One region of the Bradyrhizobium sp. USDA 4454 genome, then DNA from elsewhere that is predicted to be linked to it. Evidence: predicted binding sites of a transcription regulator. Region 1 holds the regulator's gene; each other region holds the start of a gene.
The links. Region 1 encodes PhoB, which activates phosphate uptake and scavenging genes when phosphate is short. Its sites were predicted from a motif close to TGTCATNNANCTGTCAT; they were not measured.
Positions count from the first base shown of each region.

Region 2: phnF (phosphonate metabolism transcriptional regulator PhnF) is a predicted target of PhoB. The motif match lies at 2,430-2,446, and genes of this name have one in related genera.
Region 3: ugpB (sn-glycerol-3-phosphate ABC transporter substrate-binding protein UgpB) is a predicted target of PhoB. The motif match lies at 2,742-2,758, and genes of this name have one in related genera.
Region 4: ACVIW0_RS20930 (DapH/DapD/GlmU-related protein) is a predicted target of PhoB. The motif match lies at 3,709-3,725, and genes of this name have one in related genera.

Region 1 covers NZ_JBTRCN010000001.1:7,634,364-7,640,004, reverse strand. The annotation lists gene pstA (phosphate ABC transporter permease PstA) at 1-505, shown strand, start outside; gene pstB (phosphate ABC transporter ATP-binding protein PstB) at 502-1,320, shown strand; gene phoU (phosphate signaling complex protein PhoU) at 1,341-2,060, shown strand; gene phoB (phosphate regulon transcriptional regulator PhoB) at 2,122-2,832, shown strand; gene ACVIW0_RS35575 (GcrA family cell cycle regulator) at 3,092-3,604, opposite strand; gene ACVIW0_RS35570 (hypothetical protein) at 3,864-4,103, opposite strand; gene ACVIW0_RS35565 (acetylornithine transaminase) at 4,102-5,304, shown strand; gene argF (ornithine carbamoyltransferase) at 5,304-5,641, shown strand, end outside.
Region 2 covers NZ_JBTRCN010000001.1:5,978,653-5,984,293, forward strand. The annotation lists gene ACVIW0_RS27810 (alpha-D-ribose 1-methylphosphonate 5-phosphate C-P-lyase PhnJ) at 1-192, opposite strand, end outside; gene ACVIW0_RS27815 (carbon-phosphorus lyase complex subunit) at 189-1,292, opposite strand; gene phnH (phosphonate C-P lyase system protein PhnH) at 1,296-1,904, opposite strand; gene phnG (phosphonate C-P lyase system protein PhnG) at 1,909-2,370, opposite strand; gene phnF (phosphonate metabolism transcriptional regulator PhnF) at 2,475-3,200, shown strand; ZMP/ZTP riboswitch at 3,323-3,407, shown strand; gene ACVIW0_RS27835 (serine hydroxymethyltransferase) at 3,441-4,709, shown strand; gene phnE (phosphonate ABC transporter, permease protein PhnE) at 4,850-5,641, opposite strand, start outside.
Region 3 covers NZ_JBTRCN010000001.1:8,406,452-8,412,092, forward strand. The annotation lists gene ACVIW0_RS39075 (GIY-YIG nuclease family protein) at 1-41, shown strand, start outside; gene ACVIW0_RS39080 (MarR family winged helix-turn-helix transcriptional regulator) at 57-518, opposite strand; gene ACVIW0_RS39085 (organic hydroperoxide resistance protein) at 689-1,114, shown strand; gene ACVIW0_RS39090 (CaiB/BaiF CoA transferase family protein) at 1,404-2,609, shown strand; gene ugpB (sn-glycerol-3-phosphate ABC transporter substrate-binding protein UgpB) at 2,814-4,130, shown strand; gene ugpA (sn-glycerol-3-phosphate ABC transporter permease UgpA) at 4,193-5,074, shown strand; gene ugpE (sn-glycerol-3-phosphate ABC transporter permease UgpE) at 5,074-5,641, shown strand, end outside.
Region 4 covers NZ_JBTRCN010000001.1:4,448,079-4,453,719, reverse strand. The annotation lists gene ACVIW0_RS20950 (hypothetical protein) at 1-64, shown strand, start outside; gene ACVIW0_RS20945 (DMT family transporter) at 106-549, opposite strand; gene ACVIW0_RS20940 (ABC-F family ATP-binding cassette domain-containing protein) at 709-2,331, shown strand; partial or broken gene ACVIW0_RS20935 (REP-associated tyrosine transposase) at 2,399-2,934, shown strand; gene ACVIW0_RS20930 (DapH/DapD/GlmU-related protein) at 3,031-3,663, opposite strand; gene ACVIW0_RS20925 (MBL fold metallo-hydrolase) at 3,876-4,751, shown strand; gene ACVIW0_RS20920 (PilZ domain-containing protein) at 4,770-5,066, opposite strand; gene ACVIW0_RS20915 (DUF2336 domain-containing protein) at 5,075-5,641, opposite strand, start outside.

The sequences.
Region 1 (5,641 bases):
CAGCGCGCCGTCGATCATCATCGGCCTGTTCATCTATGGTGCGGTGGTGGTGCCGATGCGCGGCTTCTCGGCGATCGCAGGCAGCCTCGCGCTCGCCGTGATCGTGATCCCGGTCGTGCTGCGCACCACCGAGGACATGCTGCTGCTGGTGCCCAATCCGCTGCGCGAGGCGGCTTCCGCGCTCGGGCTGCCGCGTTCGCTGGTGATCAAGCGGATCGCTTATCGTGCGGCCCGGTCGGGCCTGATCACCGGCGTGCTGCTGGCGACCGCGCGGGTCGCCGGCGAGACCGCGCCGCTGCTGTTCACCGCGCTGTCGAACCAGTTCTTCAGCTGGGATTTGACCAAGACGATGGCCAACCTGCCGGTGACCATCAACAACTTCGTGCAGAGCCCCTACGCCTACTGGAAGGAACTGGCGTGGAGCGGCGCACTGCTCATCACCTTCACCGTGCTCGCGTTGAATATCGGCGCGCGTATCCTTGGTGCCGAAAGGGCCGCAAAATGACCGAGCTTTCAGTTTCGACAGCCTCCGCCAGTCACGCTCCCCACGTGCCATTGCCGGAAGCGGCGCCGAAGGTCACCGCGCGCAACCTCAACTTCTATTATGGTGAGCACCACGCGCTCAAGAACATCAACCTGACGCTCGGCACCAACCGCGTCACCGCGTTCATCGGCCCATCCGGCTGCGGCAAGTCGACCCTGCTTCGCATCTTCAACCGGATGTATGATCTCTATCCGGGCCAGCGCGCCACCGGCCAGCTGATGCTGGACCAGACCAACATTCTCGATCCCAAGCTCGACCTCAATCTGCTGCGCGCGCGGGTCGGCATGGTGTTCCAGAAGCCGACGCCGTTCCCGATGACGATCTACGAGAACATCGCCTTCGGCATCCGCCTCTACGAGAAGATCTCGAAGTCCGAGATGGACGACCGGGTCGAGAAGGCGCTGCGCGGCGGCGCGCTGTGGAACGAGGTCAAGGACAAGCTGAACGCCTCCGGCCTGTCGCTGTCCGGCGGCCAGCAGCAGCGGTTGTGCATCGCGCGCACCGTGGCGGTGCGTCCCGAGGTGATCCTGTTCGACGAGCCGTGCTCGGCGCTCGATCCGATCTCGACCGCCAAGGTCGAGGAGCTGATCCAGGAGCTCTCCGAGGATTACACGATCGCGATCGTCACCCACAACATGCAGCAGGCGGCGCGGGTCTCCGACAAGACCGCCTTCATGTATCTCGGCGAGCTGATCGAGTTCGACGACACCAACAAGATCTTCACCTCGCCGAGCGATCGACGCACCCAGGACTACATCACCGGCCGGTTCGGTTGACCGGGCTGAGGAGAGAGATGATGGCTTCCGAACATACCGCCAAGGCATTCGACAGCGACCTGCAGGAATTGACCCGCCTGGTCGCCGAGATGGGCGGCCTCGTCGAGCGGATGATCACCGAGTCGGTCGACGCGCTGATCCGGCGCGACGTCGCGCTCGGCAAGCGCGTGGTCGCCGCCGACATCGAGATCGACAATCTGCAGCGCGTCATCGAAGAGCGCGCGGTGCTGACGATCGCCCGCCGCCAGCCGATGGCGATCGACCTGCGCGAGATCGTCAGCGCGATGCGGGTCGCCACCGACCTCGAGCGGATCGGCGATCTCGCCAAGAACATGGGCAAGCGCGTCGCGGCGCTGGAGAGCGATTTCCAGCCGCTGAAGCTGATCCGCGGCCTCGAGCACATGACCGATCTCGTGCTGTCGCAGGTCAAGTCGGTGCTCGACGCCTATGCCGCGCACGATCTGCCGGCGGCGATGAACGTCTGGAAGGGCGACGAGGAGGTCGATGCGATCTGCACCTCGCTGTTCCGCGAGCTGCTCACCTACATGATGGAAGATCCGCGCAACATCTCGTTCTGCATCCATCTGATGTTCTGCGCCAAGAACATCGAGCGGATCGGCGATCACGCCACCAACATCGCCGAGACCGTGTTCTACATGATCGAGGGCCAGCAGATCACCGACAAGCGCCCGAAGGGCGACATGACCAATTTTGCCACCACGGTGCCGGGTAACAGCTAGTCGACGGCGTTTCGGTTTTGCGTCTGGGCAACGGATCACCACAGAGAGAGAATTTAGACCGATGAGCGCACGCATTCTGGTAGTCGAAGACGAGGAAGCGCTGACGACGCTGTTGCGCTACAACCTCGATGCCGAAGGCTACGATGTCGAAACGGTGGGGCGCGGCGACGATGCCGATACCCGCCTCAAGGAGCGCGTTCCCGACCTCGTGGTCCTCGACTGGATGCTGCCGGGCCTGTCCGGCATCGAGCTGTGCCGCCGCCTGCGGGCGCGGCCCGAGACCAAGCAGCTTCCGATCATCATGCTGACCGCGCGGGGCGAGGAGAGCGAGCGGGTGCGCGGGCTTGCCACCGGCGCCGACGATTACATCGTCAAGCCGTTCTCGGTGCCGGAACTCCTGGCGCGGGTGAAGGGCCTGCTGCGCCGCGCCAGCCCGGAGCGGCTCGCCACCGTCCTGACCTATGGCGACATCGAGCTCGACCGCGAGAAGCGCCGCGTGGCGCGCTCGGGCCGTCCGATCGATCTCGGTCCGACCGAGTATCGGCTGCTCGAATTCTTCCTCGAGCATCCCGGCCGCGTGTTCAGCCGCGAGCAGCTGCTCGACAGCGTCTGGGGCCGCGACATCTACATCGATGAGCGCACCGTCGACGTGCATATCGGCCGCCTGCGCAAGCTGCTCAATCCGGGCCGCGAGCAGGATCCGATCCGCACCGTGCGCGGCGCCGGCTACGCGCTCGACGACCGCTTTGCGAAAGCCGAACCGCAGCCGTAGCGGTTGCGTAGCGATCACACGCCACAACACGGCGTCGTCCCGGCGCAGGCCGGGACCCATACGCCGCGGCCGGCGCAATAGGCAAGCGGCCAGACGGCTTTCTAACAACACCCATTCGTGGTTATGGGTCCCGGCCCCCGTGCGCAATTGCGCACTAGGCAGGGACGACACTGGTGATGCTTCCGGACTTTGCCCCCACAAAAAAATCCCCGCTTGTGCGGGGATTTGTTTTTCAGGTCTTCCGTAGTTTTCCCGAGTGCTACTTGATCTGCGGTTTCGCCGACGGCCGGCGGCGATCGGCGGCGGGCTGGTAGGCGACGCGCGAGTGATGCGCGCAATAGGGCAGGCCGGCGAGCGCCTTGCCGCCGCAGAAGAAGAACTCCGGGCTCGATGGATCGCCGACCGGCCAGTGGCAGGTGGCTTCGTTGAGCTCGAGCAGCGACAGCCGCTGGCTCATCGGCACCACATTGTCGAACGAGATCGGATCGGGCTCCATCTCGACCTCGAAGGCGTGCGCGAGCGCGGTGTTGCCGCGCGAGACCGGGCGCGCCACCCGCATCATGTGCTGGGCGGGGCGCGCCTTGCGCTGCCGCGGCGCCGCCGTGGAGGGTGCCTTGGCGCGGCCGGAGAGGCCGAGCCGGTGCACTTTGCCGATCACGGCGTTTCGCGTCACATTGCCAAGTTCCGCTGCGATCTGGCTGGCCGACAGGCCAGACTCCCAGAGCTTCTTCAGCTGCTCGACGCGATCGTCGGACCAGGTCAATACCGTCATCGCATTCTTCCTTTCGCATGGCGCCGGCCAGTTATCGGAGCGGCGCTGCGAGCCAAATCTGGACAAATATCCCTGCGGCCAGAATCCCTTAGCCCTCGCCGGGCGCGGTGTTGCGCCCGAACGTTTACGCGAGACACAAAGGCTACTTAGAGGGTCCAGTACTGCCGCACGAGATGTCGTACCCGACAGGCCAAACGCTACAATATGGCGTGACTCTGGCGCAAGAGTCCGCGGCCGTGCGTCCACATGTTCCGGAAAGTTAAGCATTGCTGTGAGGCTTTTCCACCGCACCGGAATGCTCCGGATTGCGCTCGCTTGGCAGCGCAGGAAGCCCGGCAAAGGGCCGGCTCCTGGCGATTGACACGGACCCGCCGCAGCATAGAATGCCCGCCACGTGCCGCCCGCAAAGGCGGCCGTTTTGTTTTCCGAAGCTGGCCGTTGCTGCGCTGGCGTCAAGGCGCGCGGCAATTGTCGGCTTCAAACCGGCAGTGAACGCCATGACCAACGCCTCGTCGCATCTGCTCCCCGTCTTCGCCCGGGTCGATCTCGGCTTCGAGCGCGGTGAGGGCGCCTGGCTGATCGCAACCAACGGCGACCGCTATCTCGATTTCACCTCGGGCGTCGCGGTGAACGCGCTCGGGCATGCGCATCCGCATCTGGTGAAGGCGCTGCAGGAACAGGCGACCATGCTCTGGCACATGTCGAACCTGTTCAAGAGCCCGGACGGCGAGGCGCTCGCCGCGCGGCTGTGCGAGCAGAGCTTTGCCGACTTCGTGTTCTTCTGCAATTCCGGCGCGGAGGCGATGGAGGGCGTGATCAAGCTGGTCCGCCACTATCACTTCTCCAAGGGGCATGGCGAGCGCTACCGCATCATCACCTTCGAAGGCGCCTTCCATGGCCGCACGCTGGCCACGCTGGCCGCGACCGGCTCGGCGAAATATCTCGAAGGCTTCGGCCCGCCGATGGACGGCTTCGACCAGGTGCCGCATGGCGACATCGAGGCGGTGAAGAAGGCGATCGGCCCGCACACCGCCGGCATCCTGATCGAACCGATCCAGGGTGAGGGCGGCGTCCGCTCGGCGCCGCAGGCGTTCTTCAAGGCGCTGCGCGCGCTGTGCGACGAGCATGGCCTGCTGCTCGCCTTCGACGAGGTGCAGACCGGCATGGGCCGCACCGGCGATTTGTTCGCCTACAAGCGCACCGGCGTCACGCCGGACGTGATGTCGCTCGCGAAGGCGCTCGGCGGCGGCTTCCCGATCGGCGCGGTGCTCGCGACCGCGAAAGCGGCCGAAGGCATGGCGCCGGGCTCGCACGGCTCGACCTTCGGCGGCAATCCGCTGGCGGTCGCCGCGGCCAATGCCGTGCTCGACGTCATGCTCAAGCCCGGCTTCTTCGATCACGTGCAGAAGATGTCGCTGCTGCTCAAGCAGAAGCTCGCCTCCGTCGTCGACCGCTATCCCGGCGTGCTGGCGGAAGTGCGCGGCGAGGGCCTCTTGATCGGCGTCAAGGCCGTGGTGCCGTCGGGCGACCTGATCGCCGCGTTGCGCAACGAGAAGCTGCTCACCGTCGGCGCCGGCGACAATGTGGTCCGGTTCCTGGCGCCCCTGATCGTGACCGAAGCCGAGATCGACCAGTCGATCGTCTCGCTCGAGCGCGCCTGCGCGACATTGTCGGCAGCGCAGCCGAGGAAGGCCGGATAATGAGCAAGCCGGTCCGTCACTTCCTCGACATCAACGAGCTGCCGCTCGCCGAGCTGCGCAACATGCTGTCCGCCGGCGCCGCCATGAAGGCGAAGCTGAAGGCGCACGAGAAGGCTAGGAAGCCGCTCGAAGGCAAGACGCTGGCGATGATCTTCGAGCGCCCGTCGACCCGCACCAGGGTGTCGTTCGACGTCGGCATGCGCCAGCTCGGCGGTGAATCCATCATGCTGACCGGCGCCGAGATGCAGCTCGGCCGCGGCGAGACCATCGCCGACACCGCGCGCGTGCTGTCGCGCTATGTCGATGCGATCATGATCCGCATCCTCAACCATGACGC
Region 2 (5,641 bases), 1.7 Mb from region 1:
CACGTCGTCAGGACCGAGGATCGAGGCCGTCACCTGCACGCCGCCGGTGCCCCAGCCATACGGCATCGGCATCTCGCGACTGGCGAACGGCACCTGATAGCCGGGGATCGCGATCGCCTTGAGGATCGCGCGGCGGATCATCCGCTTGGTCTGCTCGTCGAGATAGGCGAAATTGTATGTCGGCGCGTTCATTCCGCGGCCTCCTGCAGTTCGAGCGCCTGATTGGCCTCGGCGAATTCCTGCCGCAGCTTGCGCAGCAGGCCGAGCTCGGACTGGAAGTCGACATAGTGCGGCAGTTTGAGATGCTCGACGAAGCCGGTCGACTGCACATTGTCGGAGTGCGACATCACGAACTCCTCGTCCTGCGCCGGCGCCGCCGATTCCTCGCCGAGCTCGCGTGCCCGCAGCGCGCGGTCGACCAGCGCCATCGACATGGTCTTGCGCTCGCTCTGGCCGAAGGCGAGGCCATAGCCGCGGGTGAAGCACGGTGCCTCTGATGTCGAGCCCTTGAACTGGTTGACCATCTGGCATTCGGTTAATTCGATCGAGCCGAGCGGCACCGCGAAGCCGACGTCCTCGGCGAACAGCTCGACCTCGACCTCGCCGAAGCGAATCTCGCCGGCGAAGGGGTGATTACGGCCATAGCCACGCTGCGTCGAATAGCCGAGCGCGAGCAGGAAGCCCTCGTCGCCGCGCGCCAGGTTCTGCAGCCGCAGATCGCGATCGGCCGGGAAGCTCAGCGGCTCGCGCGTGAGGTCGCCGACCGGCGCGTTGCTATCTGCCTGCGGCGAGGATTCGATCAGGCCATCGCGGCCGAGGATATCGGTGACCCGCGGCGTCGCCGCCGACGAGGCCTCCGCTGTGGCCGGCTGCTCCGGCACAAAACCTTCCGCGAGCTGCGGATCGAGCAGGCGATGGGTGTAGTCGAAGGTCGGCCCCAGGATCTGGCCGCCCGGAACGTCCTTGAAGGTCGAGGAGATCCGGCGCCGCACCTGCATCTCGCCGGTGTTGACCGGCTCGGTGGCGCCGAAGCGCGGCAGCGTGGCGCGGAAGGCGCGGACCAGGAAGATCGCCTCGATCATATCGCCGCGCGCCTGCTTGATCGCCAGCGCCGCAAGCTCGCGGTCGTACAGCGAGCCTTCGGTCATCACGCGATCGACACCGAGCGCGAGCTGCTCGGAGATCTGCGCCAGCGTCACCTCGGGCACATCGCGATCGCCGCGCCGCTCGTGCGCGAGCAGGCGATGAGCGTTCTCGATGGCGCGTTCGCCTCCCTTGACGGCTACATACATCGCTCACACTCCGCTTGCGATCAGCCGCGTGGTGCGCGGGATCGCCACAATGGCATCGTCATGGACCAGCACGACATCGATGCCGCGCGGGAACAGGGCTTCGTTGATTGCAAGCCGCTGGAACAGGTCACGCGGCTTGAACATCGCCTGCAGCAGCGCGCTGCCGTCGATGCCGGGCCCTTTCAGCTCGAAGGCCGGCCCCTGCGTCAGGCTGTCGACCTGGAGAATCAGCGTGGTCGAGCGGTCCGGATATTCGCTGCTGCCGAACGCGAAGCGCTCCAGCGCCGGCAGGTTCGCGGCTTCGCCGATCAGCGCGAAGCTTGCGATCGAGGAGTCCCCAACCACCGGTGCGCCGGCGTGAAATTTCAGCCAGCGGGCGACGTCCGGCGTCGCCGACATTGCACTGTCGAGCCAGATCGGCGTGTCGTGATCGAACAGCGTCAGCGCGATCGCGGCCGCGCCGCGCATCATGCCGGCGGGCACCCCGACGCTTGCTGCGACGCGCTGCACGCTGCCCGGGCGCGCCATCGCATCCATCACGGAACGGAAGGTGGATTGCGCCGACAGCACTTTGTCGGCAAAGCCTGCGGGCATTTCGGCAATCGTCGTCATTGCATCACCCCTCACCGCGCACCATCGTGTAGAAATCGACCCGCGTCGCCGCGGTCTCGGCGGCCTTGCGGGCGCGTTCGGCATTCATCCCGGCACGCAGCGGCGCAATCACCTTGGTCTCCACCTCGCCGGACAACGCCGCCGATTGCACCATCGCGTCGCAGAGCGCGATCATCCGCGCCTTCTCAGCATCGCGGCCGAGCGTGTAGCCGAAGCCGACCTCGCCGGTGGCAAGCTGCACCGCCGCGCGCGACACCGTCGCCTCGCCGAGATTGAACGGCGCGCCGTCGCCGCCGATCCGCCCGCGCAGCATCACCAGTCCGTTTTCCGGCTCGCGGAGGTTCTCGTGCGCAGGCATTGCGATCGCCGCCAGCCGGCCTGCGATATCCGCAGCCGCTGAGTGCGCCAGCACCGTCATCGCAGCCTTGCGCTGGGCTTGTTTGCTGTTTAGTCCGATCGAACTCATTGGCAACCTTGCTTGTATCAAGTTGTCTATGATACTAGACAACTTGATAGCGGAGCGCCATGACTGTTTCGTGACAAACTGAAGATTTCTGATATCACCGCGCGATGAGCATGCAGGAAAGTTCCGGCGTCGCCTTGTGGCGGCAGGTCGCCGACGGCATCGAGCGCGGCATCGCTGACGGCCGCTTTACCGCGGGCGAAAAGCTGCCCGGCGAAATGGAGATCGCCGAGACTTACCGCGTCAATCGCCACACCGTGCGGCGGGCGCTCGCCGCATTGGCGGAGCGCGGACTGGTGCGCGCCGAGCGCGGCAGCGGCACCTATGTCGAAGCCCAGCGCCTCGCCTATCCGCTGCGCTCGCGCACGCGCTTCTCGGAAATCGTCGGCGCCGGCGGCCACGAGCCGCGCGGCCAGTTGATCGAGGCCGGCGAGGATATTGCCAACCGCGACATCGCGCGCGAGCTGGGCCTGAAGATCGGTGCGCCGCTGATCCGCATCGAAGCGGTGCGGCTTGCCGACCGGACACCGATCTGCGTCTCCACCACATGGCTGTCAGCCGAGCGATTTCCCGATGCCGGCAACGTGTTCGCCAACGTTCATTCGATGACGAAGCTGCTCGGACATTACGGCGTGAAGGATTATCACCGCGCCTCGACCCGGATCACCGCGGCGATTGCCGATGCCACCGATGCGGCGCGGCTCGACCTGCCGCTGGGACGGCCGGTGCTGGTGGTCGATGCAACCGATGTCGACATGCTGGACCAGCCGCTCGTGACCAAGCGCTCGCGGTTCGCCGCCGAGCGCGTCGAGTTTCTGGTCGAGAACGGCTGACGATCCCCTCTACAATCCGAGGTGCGACGTCAAGCCTCTCAACAAAGTCCACGCCAACGGCCGTTGCGGAAGATCGGCAGATCGGCTAAAAGCTGCATCGCGAGGAGCCGCTGTGCTCATTCGTCCTGTCGCGCGACTGGCGAGCTGACGTGGAATCGACCACGGGGAAGCGCGAAGGTTTTAGCGCCGATCGCCTGGGCACCAATCTGCTGAAACAACAGCGTGTTGAGGAGCCCGAGCATGCCGTCATTTCGCGATGAACTTTCCATCAACGATCAAGAGATCGCCGCCGCCCTTGCGGGGGAAGAGCGCCGTCAGCAAGACGGCGTCGAACTGATTCCATCCGAGAATTACACCTACCCGGAGGTGCTTGAACTGCTCGGATCCGTCTTCACCAACAAATATTCCGAGGGCTATCCGGGACGCCGGTACTACGGCGGTCAGCAGTTCACGGACCAGATCGAGAACCTCGCGCGGCAGCGGGCCTGCTCGCTGTTTCGCGCCGAGCACGCCAATGTTCAGCCTCTTTCCGGGTCGCCGATGAATCAGGCCGTCTATCTCGGCCTGTTGAATCCGGGCGACACCATTCTCGCCATGGACCTGTCGCATGGCGGCCATCTCACCCACGGCGCGCCGGTGTCCCATATGGGACGTCTGTTCAACTTCATTCGCTACAAGACGGCCCCGTCAAAGAGCGGAGCAATCGATTTCGACGGGTTGCGCGCGACAGCGCGTGAAGCGCGTCCGAAAATGGTGTTGTGCGGCTACAGTTCCTATCCGCGCGACCTTGACTATGCAGCATTCAAGAGCATCGCCGACGAGGTTGGCGCGCTCACGATGGCCGACGTGAGCCACTATGGCGGACTGGTCGCCGCGAATGTCATGCGCAATCCGCTTGATGCCGGGTTCGACGTTATGACGACGACATCGCACAAGACGTTGCGCGGCCCCCGTGGCGGAATCATTCTGTGCCGGAGGGAACATGCCGGTCGGATCGATGCTTCCGTCTTTCCCGGCCTGCAGGGCGGACCTCACATGAACGTCGTGGCCGGTATCGCGGTGACTCTGAACAAGGCAGCGACCTCGGATTTCCAGACCTACGCGCGGCAGGTTTTGCGCAACGCCAAGGTTCTGGCAGCAACGCTGATGGAACGCGGAATGAAGCTGGTCACGGATGGGACCGACAATCACATGATGGTCATCGATACCGGACTGGACGGGCGAGCAGCCGAGGACCTGCTCGACGCCATCGCCATCACCACAAACAAGCAAATTATTCCCGACGATCCGCGCCCGCCGCTCAGGCCGAGCGGTATCCGCCTCGGCACACCCGCGGCGACCACGCGTGGCATGGGAGGCGCGGAAATGCATCGCATCGGCGAATTCATTGCCGCAGCCCTGCAGGCGAAAGCAGACGATGCGGTCGTCGCGCGGCTCAGGTCGGAGTGTGTCGAGGTGTGCCGCGCTTTTCCTGTTCCAGGCCTGGTGTCCCGGTTCGGATCGAACTGATCAGCGGAATCGAACGGCCGGCGCGAGGCGATTCCAGAGCAGCTTCGGTTCGGATTGAATCAGAACCGAAGCTCCGGATTCTTGTCTTGACGCGTTTTCTTCAGGCGAACCGGTGTCCGCTTCGCTCGAAAACGCTCTAGCTAGATCACGGCACGCTGGCCGATGATCGCAAACCGCAGCTTGCTCGATATGAAGTCGATCGCGGCGACCGCGATCAGGATCATCAGGATCAGGAACGACACCTTCTGCCATTCCAGCATGCGGATCTGCTCGGCGAGTTGCAGGCCGATGCCGCCGGCGCCGACGATGCCGATGATGGTGGCCGAGCGCGTGTTCGACTCGATGAAATAGAGCACCTGCCCGGCGATGACAGGCAGCACCTGCGGCAGCAGCCCGAAACGAATCTCATGCAGCGCATTGCCGCCGGCGGCGCGGATTCCCTCGACCTGCTTGCGGTCGGCCGCCTCGATCGCCTCGGAGAACAGTTTTCCGAATGCGCCGAAGTCGGAGACCATGATCGCGAGCACGCCGGCGAACGGGCCGAGCCCGACGACGTTGATCCAGACCAGCGCCCAGATCAGCGTATCGACGCCGCGGATCGTGTCCAGGAAGCGCCGCACCGGGAAGCGGATCAAGTTCGACGGGATGATGTTGCGCGCCGCCAGCAGGCTGACCGGCAGCGCCAGCAGCGCCGCAAGCGTGGTGCCGAGCAGCGCGATCGACAGCGTCTCGCCGAGCGCCTGCATGTAGAGCGGGAATGATGCGCCGGGATTCGGCGGGATCATCAGCATGGTAATCCAGCCGAGCTGGCCGACGCCCGAGATCAGCTTGGACGGCGAGAAGTCGAGATCGACCAGGCCGAACACGAAGATCGCGAACGCGACCGCGATCATCGCGGGCAATGCCAGCCGCGCTGATGCCGGCCGCTCGAA
Region 3 (5,641 bases), 770 kb from region 1:
AATCCGGGTCGGGTCGGGCTTCTGCGAAGAAGCATTTTTGACGCACCCCGCCACCGCTACTCCCCCAGCACCTTATTCAGCCGGTCGCGCAGCGCGACGATCTCGTCCTTCATCGCCAGCAACTCCCCGACCGTGCAGGCGGAGGCCGCGAGGATCGATTGCGGGATGGCTCTTGCCTTTTCGCGGAGCGCGTGGCCCTGCGGCGTCAGCGTGATCAGGACAATCCGCTCGTCCGCGCTGCTGCGGGTCCGCCTGATCAGCGCCGCCGCCTCCAGCCGCTTGAGGAGCGGCGTCAGCGTGCCGGAATCCAGGAATAGCCGCTCGCCGAGGTCTTTCACCGGCACGTCGTCGCGCTCCCACAGCGCCAGCATCACAAGATACTGCGGATAGGTCAGCCCGAGCCGGTCGAGCAGCGGCTTGTAGACGCGGTTGAACGCGTGCGCGGTCGAATAGACCGCAAAGCAGATCTGGTTGTCGAGCCGCAGCGCCTGGTCCGCCGCCGTCTGTTTCCTGCCCATAATCGTCATCGTATCCATCTCGTGTCCGGGTCATTCTGGGCTTACGGGACCGCGGATTCAATTGCGAACAATTAAATGTGAGGCCGCATATTTTATATTGCTCACAATCGAATTGTGCGCAATATGCGCGTTGTCGAATTCAAGCCCATCCAAAACCAAGGAAGACCACGATGTCTGTGAACGTGCTTTACAAGACCAGCGCCAAGGCAACCGGCGGCCGCGACGGCCATGCGGCAACCCTCGACGGCGCGCTCGATGTCAAGCTCACGACCCCGAAGGAGCTCGGTGGCGGCGGTGGCGCCGGCAACAATCCGGAGCAGCTGTTCGCGGCCGGCTATGCCGCCTGCTTCATCGGCGCGATGAAATTCGTGGCCTCGCAGGGCGGCCCCAAGGTTCCCGCCGACGCCGCGGTGACCTCGACGGTCGGCATCGGCCCGCGCTCGGAAGGCGGCTTCGGCCTCGCCGTCGATCTCGCCGTCTCGCTGCCCGGCCTGTCCCGTACTGAGGCCGAAGCGCTGGTCGAGAAGGCCCACCAGGTGTGCCCCTATTCCAACGCGACCCGCGGCAATGTCGACGTCAAGCTGACCGTCGTCTAGAGCCCTTTCCGTTCCGATTGAATCGGAACGGGGCTCTAGATTCTTCTTTTGACGCGTTTTCTTCATGCCAACCGGTATCCACTTCGCTCGAAAACGCTCTCATTCCACATCACGCAATGGTCCGCCGCGATACGTGGCGGACCATTGTCTTTCAGATGCCAGTTCGCTTGGCGAACGCCCGCGCTGCCCCCTGCATGGGCCTGCGCCGATCAAAGCATTGCTGCCTCGCCTGAAGACCGCTAGCTCTGGGACCGCATTGTCCAATCCCAACTGAGCGAAGGTTGTTTCCATGAATACCCCAGCGGCTGCGGGCGCGATGACCGGACTGCGCGTGATCGATCTGACGCGCGTGCTCGGCGGCCCGTATTGCACCCAGATTCTCGCCGACCACGGCGCCGACGTGATCAAGGTCGAGCCGCCCGCCGGCGACGAGGTGCGCGACTGGGGCCCTCCCTTCCACGAGGAGGACGCGGCCTATTTCGTCGGCATCAACCGCAACAAGCGCTCGATCGGCCTCGACCTCGCCTCCGAGGGCGGACGCGCGGTGCTGATGAAGATGCTCGAGACCGCCGACGTGCTGATCGAGAATTTCAAGCCGGGCACGCTCGACAAATGGGGCATCGGCAACGACGTGCTGCGCACGAAATTTCCGCGCCTGGTGCATTGCCGGATCTCCGGCTTCGGCGCCGACGGCCCGCGCGGCGGCAATCCCGGCTATGACGCAATCATCCAGGCGATGACCGGCATGATCGCGGCCACCGGCTCGCCGGAGAGCGGCCCGATGCGTATCGGCGTGCCGCTGGTCGACATCACGACCGGGCTCTATGCCGCGATCGGCATCCTGATGGCGCTGTCGGAGCGGCAGCGCTCCGGGCTCGGCCAATTCATCGAGACCACCCTGTACGAGACCGGGCTTGCGATCATGCATCCGCACACCGCCAACTATTTCATGCACGGCAAGCCGCCACAGCTCACCGGCAACGAGCATCCCAACCTCGTGCCGTACGCGATCTTCCCGACCAAGACCGACAACATCTTCATCGGCGTCGGCAATGACGGCACCTTCCGCAAGCTCGCCAAGGAAATCGGCAAGCCCGAGCTCGGCACCGATCCGCGCTTTGCCCGCAACAAGGACCGCATCGCCAACCGCGACGCGTTGCGGGTCGAGCTTGCCGCCGTGTTCAGCCGGCACGAGGCCGAGCCGCTGTGCAACCGGCTGCTCGCCGCCGGTCTGCCGGCCGGCCCCGTGCAGAAGATCGACCAGGCGCTGACCAACCCGCACACGATCCACCGCGGCGACGTCATCGAGAAGGATTGGTACAAGGGCGTCGCCTCGCCGATCCGCCTCGAACGCACCAAGCCGAGCCTGCGCCGCACGCCGCCGAAATTTAGCCAGCACGCGACGGAAGTGCTCGGCGAGTTCGGCTACTCAAAGGACGAGATCAACGGCCTGGTCGCCAAGGGCGTGGTCTGCGGCCCCCAGCGCAAGCGCTGACACAGCCATCCGTCAGCCCTGCGGTGCAGCGTCGCGTCTGACGCTGCACCGCACGGCGCCGGGTGCGATCTTCGTCTTTTTTACCGCTTCCCTTTGTCGCGGCTTCCCCCCTACGATGGCTTTCGTTTATACGGTCATTTGAACGTCATCCGGCGCTGATAACGCGCGCAACGAAAGATGACATTCCAACCGGGAGGGGCTTTGATGATTTTTCGACGATTGGGCGCCGCTGCTGTCGCCGCCGCTACGCTTGCATTCGCGTCGCCTGCATTTGCAGTGACCGAGATTCAGTGGTGGCACGCGATGACCGGCGCCAACAACGACGTCATCGTCAAGCTGGCCAACGACTTCAATTCCGCGCAGTCCGACTACAAGGTGATCCCGACCTATAAGGGCGGTTACGCCGACACCATGAACGCTGGCATCGCTGCATTCCGCGCCGGCAACGCGCCGCACATCATGCAGGTGTTCGAGGTCGGCACCGCGACGATGATGGCTGCCACCGGCGCCGTGAAGCCGGTCTACAAGCTAATGGCCGACGCCGGCGAGAAGTTCGATCCGAGCGTCTACCTGCCCGCGATCACCGGCTACTACTCGACCTCGAAGGGCGAGATGCTGTCGTTCCCGTTCAACTCGTCGTCGACGGTGATGTGGGTCAATCTCGACGCGATGAAGAAGGCCAACATCGCGGAGATCCCGAAGACCTGGCCGCAAGTGTTCGAGGAAGCCAAGAAGCTGAAGGCGGCCGGCTACGCGACCTGCGGCTTCTCCGGCTCGTGGGTCACCTGGGTCAATCTCGAGCAGCTGTCGGCCTGGCACAACGTGCCGCTCGCCAGCAAGGCCAATGGCCTCGACGGGTTCGACACCGTGCTCGAATTCAACGGTCCGCTGCAGGTCAAGCATCTCGAGAACCTGGTCGAGCTGCAGAAGGACAAGATCTACGACTATGCCGGCCGCACCAACACCGGCGAAGGCCGCTTCACCTCGGGCGAGTGCCCGATCTACCTGACTTCGTCGGCGTTCTTCGGCAACGTCAAGGCGCAGGCCAAGTTCAACTTCACCGCCGCGCCGATGCCGTATTATCCCGACGTCAAGGGCGCACCGCAGAACTCGATCATCGGCGGCGCCTCGCTCTGGGTGATGGGCGGCAAGTCCGCCGAGGAATACAAGGGCGTGGCCAAGTTCCTGACCTTCCTCTCGGACACCGATCGCCAGGTCTGGATCCACAAGGCGTCGGGCTATCTGCCGATCACCAAGGCCGCCTACGCCAAGGCCAAGGAAGAGGGCTTCTACAAGGATCAGCCCTATCTCGAGACCCCGCTGCTCGAGCTCACCAACAAGGAGCCGACCGAAAACTCCCGCGGCCTGCGCCTCGGCAACATGGTGCAGTTGCGCGACATGTGGTCAGAAGAGATCGAGCAGGCTCTGGCCGGCAAGAAGACCGCCAAGCAGGCGCTGGACGCTGCCGTCGAGCGCGGCAACCAGATGCTACGGCAGTTTGAAAAGACCGCCGTGAAATAATCCGACTCTAGACCGACGACCCGGCAGGCCGCATCATGCGGCCTGCCATTTTTCTGGATGCCATGCAAAAGCAAGCAATTTTCCAATCAAAGCTGTTGCCTTACGCGCTGGTTGCCCCGCAACTCGCGATCGTCCTGATCTTTTTCTACTGGCCGGCCGCGCAGGCGGTGATCCAGTCCTTCCTGCTGCAGGACGCCTTCGGCCTGTCCACCAGCTTCGTCTGGTTCGAGAACTATCTCGAACTGTTCAAGGAACCGGCCTATTTCGCCGCGATCATCAGGACCTTCGCGTTCTCATTTGCGATCGCGGTGTCCTCGCTGTCGTTTGCGCTGCTGCTCGCCGTCATGGCCGACAAGCCGCTGCGCGGCTCGACGCTGTACCGCACGTTGCTGATCTGGCCCTATGCCGTCGCCCCGCCGGTGGTCGGCGTGCTCTGGGTCTTCATGCTGCACCCCTCGCTGGGCGTGCTGTCGCGCTATCTGCGCGCCATGGGGGTTGACTGGAATCCGCTGCTCGACGGCGACCAGGCGGCGGCCCTGATCATCCTTGCCGCGGCGTGGAAGCAGATCTCCTACAATTTCCTGTTCTTCCTCGCCGGACTCCAGAGCATCCCCAAGAGCGTGATCGAGGCCGCGGCAATCGATGGCGCCCGCCCGATGCGGCGGTTCTGGACCGTGATCTTCCCGCTGCTGTCGCCGACCATTTTCTTCCTGCTGGTCATCAACATCGTCTACGCTTTCTTCGACACTTTCGGCATCATCGACACGATGACCCGCGGCGGCCCCGGCAAGGCGACCGAGACGCTGGTCTACAAGGTCTATTCGGATGGTCTGCTCGGCGGCAATCTCGGCTCCTCCGCGGCGCAGTCGGTGATCCTGATGGTCATCGTGGTCGTGCTGACGGGAATCCAGTTCCGCTTCGTCGAACGCAAGGTGACCTACTGATGGTCGAAGAGGAGGGCTTCCAGCGTTATCTGGCTCACGTGATCCTGTGGATCGGGATCGCGATCGTCGCCTTCCCGGTGTATCTGGCGATCGTCGCCTCGACCCAGGACAACGCCGTCATCGCCAACGGCCAGATGTCACTGCTGCCCGGCGGCCATTTCCTCGAGACCTATTACCAGACGCTGTTTGTCGGCACGAGCGGCTCGACCCGCGAGCCGGTGCTCAACATGATGCTGAACTCGCTGGTCATGGCGCTGTTGATCGCGGTCGGCAAAATCGCGATCTCGATCATCTCGGCCTATGCGATCGTGTATTTCCGCTTTCCGTTCCGGATGGCGATCTTCTGGATCATCTTCATCACCCTGATGCTGCCGGTCGAGGTGCGCATCTATCCGACCTACAAGATCGTCGCCGATCTGCACCTGCTCGACAGCTACGCCGGCCTGTCGCTGCCGCTGATCGCGTCCGCCACCGCCACGCTGCTGTTCCGGCAGTTCTTCATGACCGTGCCCGATGAATTGCTGGAGGCCTCGCGGATCGACGGCGCGGGCCCGTTCCGCTTCTTCT
Region 4 (5,641 bases), 3.2 Mb from region 1:
CTTCAAGTCGCGCGCGGCGGCCGAGAAGCACGAGCGCGACGTGCAGTATTTCAAGCGCCACTAACGCCACATCCGGGCTTGTCGCATCGGCGTTTGCTGACGTGTTCAATCCTTGATCAGGAGCACGCCGCCGATGATCAGCGCGACGCCGGCCAGCCGTGAAATCGACACCGGATGCTGCGCCAGCCCGAACATTCCAAAATGGTCCATCGCGATGCCCGCGATCATCTGACCCGCGACCACCAGCGCCAGCAGCGTCGCGGCGCCGAGCGACGGCAGCAGCAGGATCATCAAGAGGATGAAAATGCCGCCGAGGATGCCGCCGCTCCAGGCCCACCACGGCACCGCCGAGACCAGCTTCCAGGACGGCACCGGCTCGCGGGTTGCGACCAGCACGACCGCCATCGTCACGAGACCGCCGAGATAGCTCACGAGCCCGGCCCAGGCCGGCGAGTTCAAGGCGGACCTGAGATTGCCGTTCAGGACCTGTTGAACGGCGACGGCAATGCCGGCGCCGAGCGCGAGGAGATAGAGAAACCAGACTTGCATGTGACGCCCCGGAACCGATCGCGGAAGGATGTCCTGTCATATTCGATCGGCAACGATCGTGGCATGCATTGGCGCGCGGCGCGAAACCGCGGAATGGGCTTCCACCCACGTCCGAGATCGAATAAGAGGCCGCAACCCCCGAGTCCCCAGTATTTGAGCATGATCCGCCTCGATAACGTCTCCAAGCAAGTCGGCCACCAGATCCTCTTCATCGAAGCCTCCGCGGCGCTCCAGAAGGGCGAGAAGATCGGCCTGGTCGGGCCGAACGGCGCCGGCAAGACCACGCTGTTCCGCATGATCTCGGGCCGCGAAATCCCGGATGAAGGCCAGGTCTCGCTCGATCGCGGCATCTCGATCGGCTATTTCAGCCAGGATGTCGGCGAGATGAGCGGCCGCAGCGCGGTCGCCGAGGTGATGGACGGGGCAGGGCCGGTCAGCGTGGTCGCGGCCGAACTCCGGGAACTCGAGGCCGCAATGGCCGATCCCGACAAGGCGGACGAGATGGACGACATCATCGCGCGCTATGGCGAGGTGCAGCACCAATTCGAGGAGCTCGATGGCTACGCGCTCGACGGCCGTGCGCGCGAGGCGCTGGCCGGTCTCGGCTTCAGCCAGGAGATGATGGACGGCGACGTCGGCAAGCTCTCCGGCGGCTGGAAGATGCGCGTGGCGTTGGCGCGCATCCTGCTGATGCGGCCTGACGTCATGCTGCTCGACGAGCCGAGCAACCATCTCGATCTCGAAAGCCTGATCTGGCTCGAGCAGTTCCTGAAAGGCTATGAGGGCGCGCTGCTGATGACCTCGCACGACCGCGAGTTCATCAACCGCATCATCAACAAGGTGGTCGAGATCGACGCCGGGCAGCTCACTACCTATTCCGGCAATTACGAATTCTACGAACAGCAGCGCGCGCTCTCCGACAAGCAGCAGCAGGCGCAGTTCGAGCGGCAGCAGGCGATGCTCGCCAAGGAGATCAAGTTCATCGAGCGCTTCAAGGCGCGCGCCTCGCACGCCGCCCAGGTGCAGAGCCGGGTCAAGAAGCTCGACAAGATCGAGCGGGTCGAGCCGCCGCGCCGGCGGCAGAGCGTGGCGTTCGAATTCCAGCCGGCGCCGCGCTCCGGCGAGGACGTGGTCAGCCTGAAGAACGTCCACAAGGCCTATGGCAGCAAGCGCATCTATGACGGGTTCGACTTCATGATCCGCCGCAAGGAGCGCTGGTGCGTGATGGGCATCAACGGCGCCGGCAAGTCGACGCTCTTGAAGCTGGTCGCCGGTTCGACCGAGCCGGACGACGGCGCGGTCGCGATCGGCGGAAGCGTCAAGATGGGCTATTTCGCCCAGCACGCGATGGATCTGCTCGACGGCGAGCGCACCGTGTTCCAGTCGCTGGAGGATGCGTTTCCGCAAGCCGGGCAGGGCTCGCTGCGCGCGCTCGCCGGGTGCTTCGGCTTCTCCGGTGACGATGTCGAGAAGAAGTGCCGGGTGCTGTCAGGCGGCGAGAAGGCGCGGCTGGTGATGGCCAAGATGCTGTTCGATCCGCCGAACTTCCTGGTGCTGGACGAGCCGACCAACCACCTCGATCTCGCCACCAAGGAAATGCTGATATCAGCGCTCAGCGAGTTCGAGGGCACCATGCTGTTCGTCTCGCATGACCGGCATTTCCTCGCCGCGCTCTCCAACCGCGTGCTCGAGCTGACGCCCGACGGCATCCATCAATATGGCGGCGGCTACACCGAATATGTCGCGCGCACCGGCCACGAAGCGCCGGGGTTGCGGAGCTAGGGCGACCAAATCTCGCACCCTTTGTAGCCCGGATGCAGCGAAGCGAAATCCGGGATAGTCTGTCCATATGGTGCAATATCGGCGCAACTTCATACCCGGCGGCACGTTCTTCTTCACGGTCACCTTGGAAAATCGGACCTCGTCGCTACCGGTCGAGCACATCGGGCTGTTACGCGCTGCCTTTCGCGCAGCGCGCGCCAAGAAGCCGTTCACGCTGGATGCCATCGCGGTCCTGCCAGACCACCTGCATACGGTGATGACGCTTCCACCCGGCGACAGCGACTTCCCGGATCGCTGGCGGCAGATCAAGAGCCTTTTCACGCGCGCCGTTGCCGCCTCCGGCGTGCCGCTTTCCGCGAACCACCGCGGCGAATACCCGCTTTGGCAGAGACGGTTTTGGGAACGCACCATCCGCAACGAACGCGATCTTGAGCGTTGCGTCGACTACTGCACTACAATCCGACCAAACACCGGCTCGTCTCGTCGCCTGCCGACTGGCAACATACGTCTCTTCACCGATACATCCGGAATGGGGCGTTGCCACCGGATTGGGGTGGCAGCGGTGCGATGGACAATCGCGACTTCGGCGAGCGGAAGGACTGACCCGGATTTCGCTTCGCTCCATCCGGGCTACAGAATAGAGCCATTTGACTTCGTAGCCCGGATGGAGCGAAGCGAAATCCGGGTCCGTGCTCATGGTCACGTCTTCCACCGCGCGCAAAACGCCTCGACGTCGCTGGACTGGAATTCGCCCAGGCGCTCCCAGATGGTCTCGGGCGGCCAATTCCACCAGGCGATCTGCGACAGCTCGGCGGCGATCTTGCGGCTGAACCGCTCCTTGATCGGCCGGGCCGGCACGCCGCCGACGATGGTGTAGGGCGCGACGTCGCGCGAGACCACCGCGCCGGCCGCCAGCACCGCGCCGTCGCCGACGGTGACGCCGGGCAGCACGATCACGCCATGGCCGATCCAGACGTCGTTGCCGATCACGACGCGGTCCGCGCGTCTGTTCTTGAAGAAGTCATGATCTCGCTCGGCGGTGTCCGTGTAGTATTCCGGGCAATAGGTGAAGCGATGCTGGGAGGGGCGCTCCAGCGGATGATTGGGCGCACCGATCCGGACCTGCGCCGCAATCGCGCAGAAGCGGCCGATCACGGCGTCGGCGACGATGCACCCACTGCCGAGATAGGAAAAATCGCCAAGCTCGGTGTATTCGATCGCGGTGTCGCCGAGCACTTCGCAGCAGCGTCCGACCTTGACCTCGCGCAGCTTGACCGTCGGCTCGATCACGGTTTCGGCAATCTTGGGGCGGGAAGGTTTTGGTGCGGTCATGGCGTTGTCCTCGATACGGCGAGCCGCTTCAGTCGCACGATTTTTGTTACGGCGAGATGACAAGACGAGGCAGGCTTTCCATCGAGTTGTCCAGCGAATAGCGGCACGACCGTTTCCAGCAATGCAAAGCCGCATGGCGCGCTGCGCGGTGCCCGGCTTGTTGGAGGCGAGGCCGCCCGCTACGCTTCAGAAAAAAGCGGGAGCGAAACGGCATGAAGCAGATCAGGATCGGCGACATCACGATCGACGCGGTGATCGAGCGCGAGGGGCCGTGGCGGCGACCGCAGGATTTCTTCCCGACCTATGACGATGCCGTGTTCAAGCATCACCTCAACACCATGGAGCCCGAGGTCTTCGATGCCATCAGCGGCATGATGGTGATCACCTACCAGACCTTCGTGGTGCGGACGCCGCGCTACACCATCCTGGTCGACACCTGCACCGGCGAGGACAAGGGGCACCCGCCGCCGTTCGACTTCCCGGGCAAGGAGCGCTGGCGCAACGAGCTGTTCGCGCTCGGCATCTCCTACGAGCAGATCGACTACGTGTTCTGCACCCATCTGCATATCGACCACACCGGCTGGAACACGACGCTGCGCGACGGCCGCTGGGTGCCGACCTTCCCGAATGCGAAATACGTCTTCCACAAGCGCGAGTATGCGGCCTGGCAGGCCGAGCACGCCAAGGGCGCCAATCCGCCCGGCACGGTGTTTCGCGACAATTGCCTGCCGATCGTCGAGGCCGGGCAGGCGCTGTTGGTCGACGACGATTACGCGCTCGATGACACCGTCACGTTGACGCCAACGCCGGGCCATTCGCCCTGCCATTGCTGTGTCAACATTGTCTCGAAGGGGCAGCGCGCAGTGGTCGCCGGCGATCTGATGCATCACGCGATCCAGTGCCGCGAGCCGGAGTGGTCGGCCAAGCCGGATTGGGATCCGAAGCAGTCGGCACGGTCGCGGCGGAAGTTCTTTGCCTCGGTCGCCGGGACCGATACGCTGATCCTGCCGATCCATTTCCCGGCCCCGACGGTCGGCTTGATCACGGCGGACGGCGACCGCTTCGACTATCGCTTCAAGCGCGAGTAGGGCGCGGCAGCCGGCAGTTCAGATGACGGGGCGTCCCTTTCGCCTTCGTTCTTCGATAAATCTCACGCCGATCTCGGTGCCGTCGACACGAACCAGCTCGCAGCGCCGGAACGCCAGTCCCCGCGAGGACAGCACCAGGAAGAACTCCTGCGCCTTCAGCACGTCGAGTGTCCCCTCGACCTCGAGCCGGGCACCGCTCTGCGAGACGTCGAGCAGGATGCAGCTCCGCCGCCAGGTGCCGTCGACACCCATCAGATTGACGGGATGGCGCGTGTCGAGCCTGACGCGCTCCGCCCTGCGGTCACCATATGTCATGATACCGCTCACACCACCCGGGCGCGCTTTGACATCACCGTGGCCCGCGCCTCCGCATCGTCGATCGTGGCTGGAGCGCTTGCGGAGGCGCGAGCCGCACCGGCATCGATGGCGGCGCGGATCGTGTCGCGAAGTTCGGGGCGTGCGAGCTTGAGCAGCCGGGCCTGCCGGCGCGGCGTCGATCGCATCACCAGGTCAGCAAGAACGCGGTGAGGCAGGTCGCCGCGCGAGATCAACGCGTCCGCGATGTCGTCGTCGCGCTCGGCGGCATCGACCATCATGGCAAGGCCGGCGCTGGTCAGATCCGCGCCGGGATTGCCTGCGAGCGCGCGAAGCACATTGCTGTCGCCACGCATCAGCAGAATGTCCGCGAGCTCTGTGTTGACCTGCTTGCGGCCGGCGATCGCGCAGAGATGCCCCTCGGCCCGCATCCAGGCGATATCGATCAAATCGGCATCTGGAATGCAGTCGCATTTTCGCAGCATCGGCGCAGCGACATCGGCGTCGTCATGGTTGGCCAGACGACGCGCCAGTTCCCGCGGCACCAGATGCAAGTCGGCGAGCGAGCGGCTGAG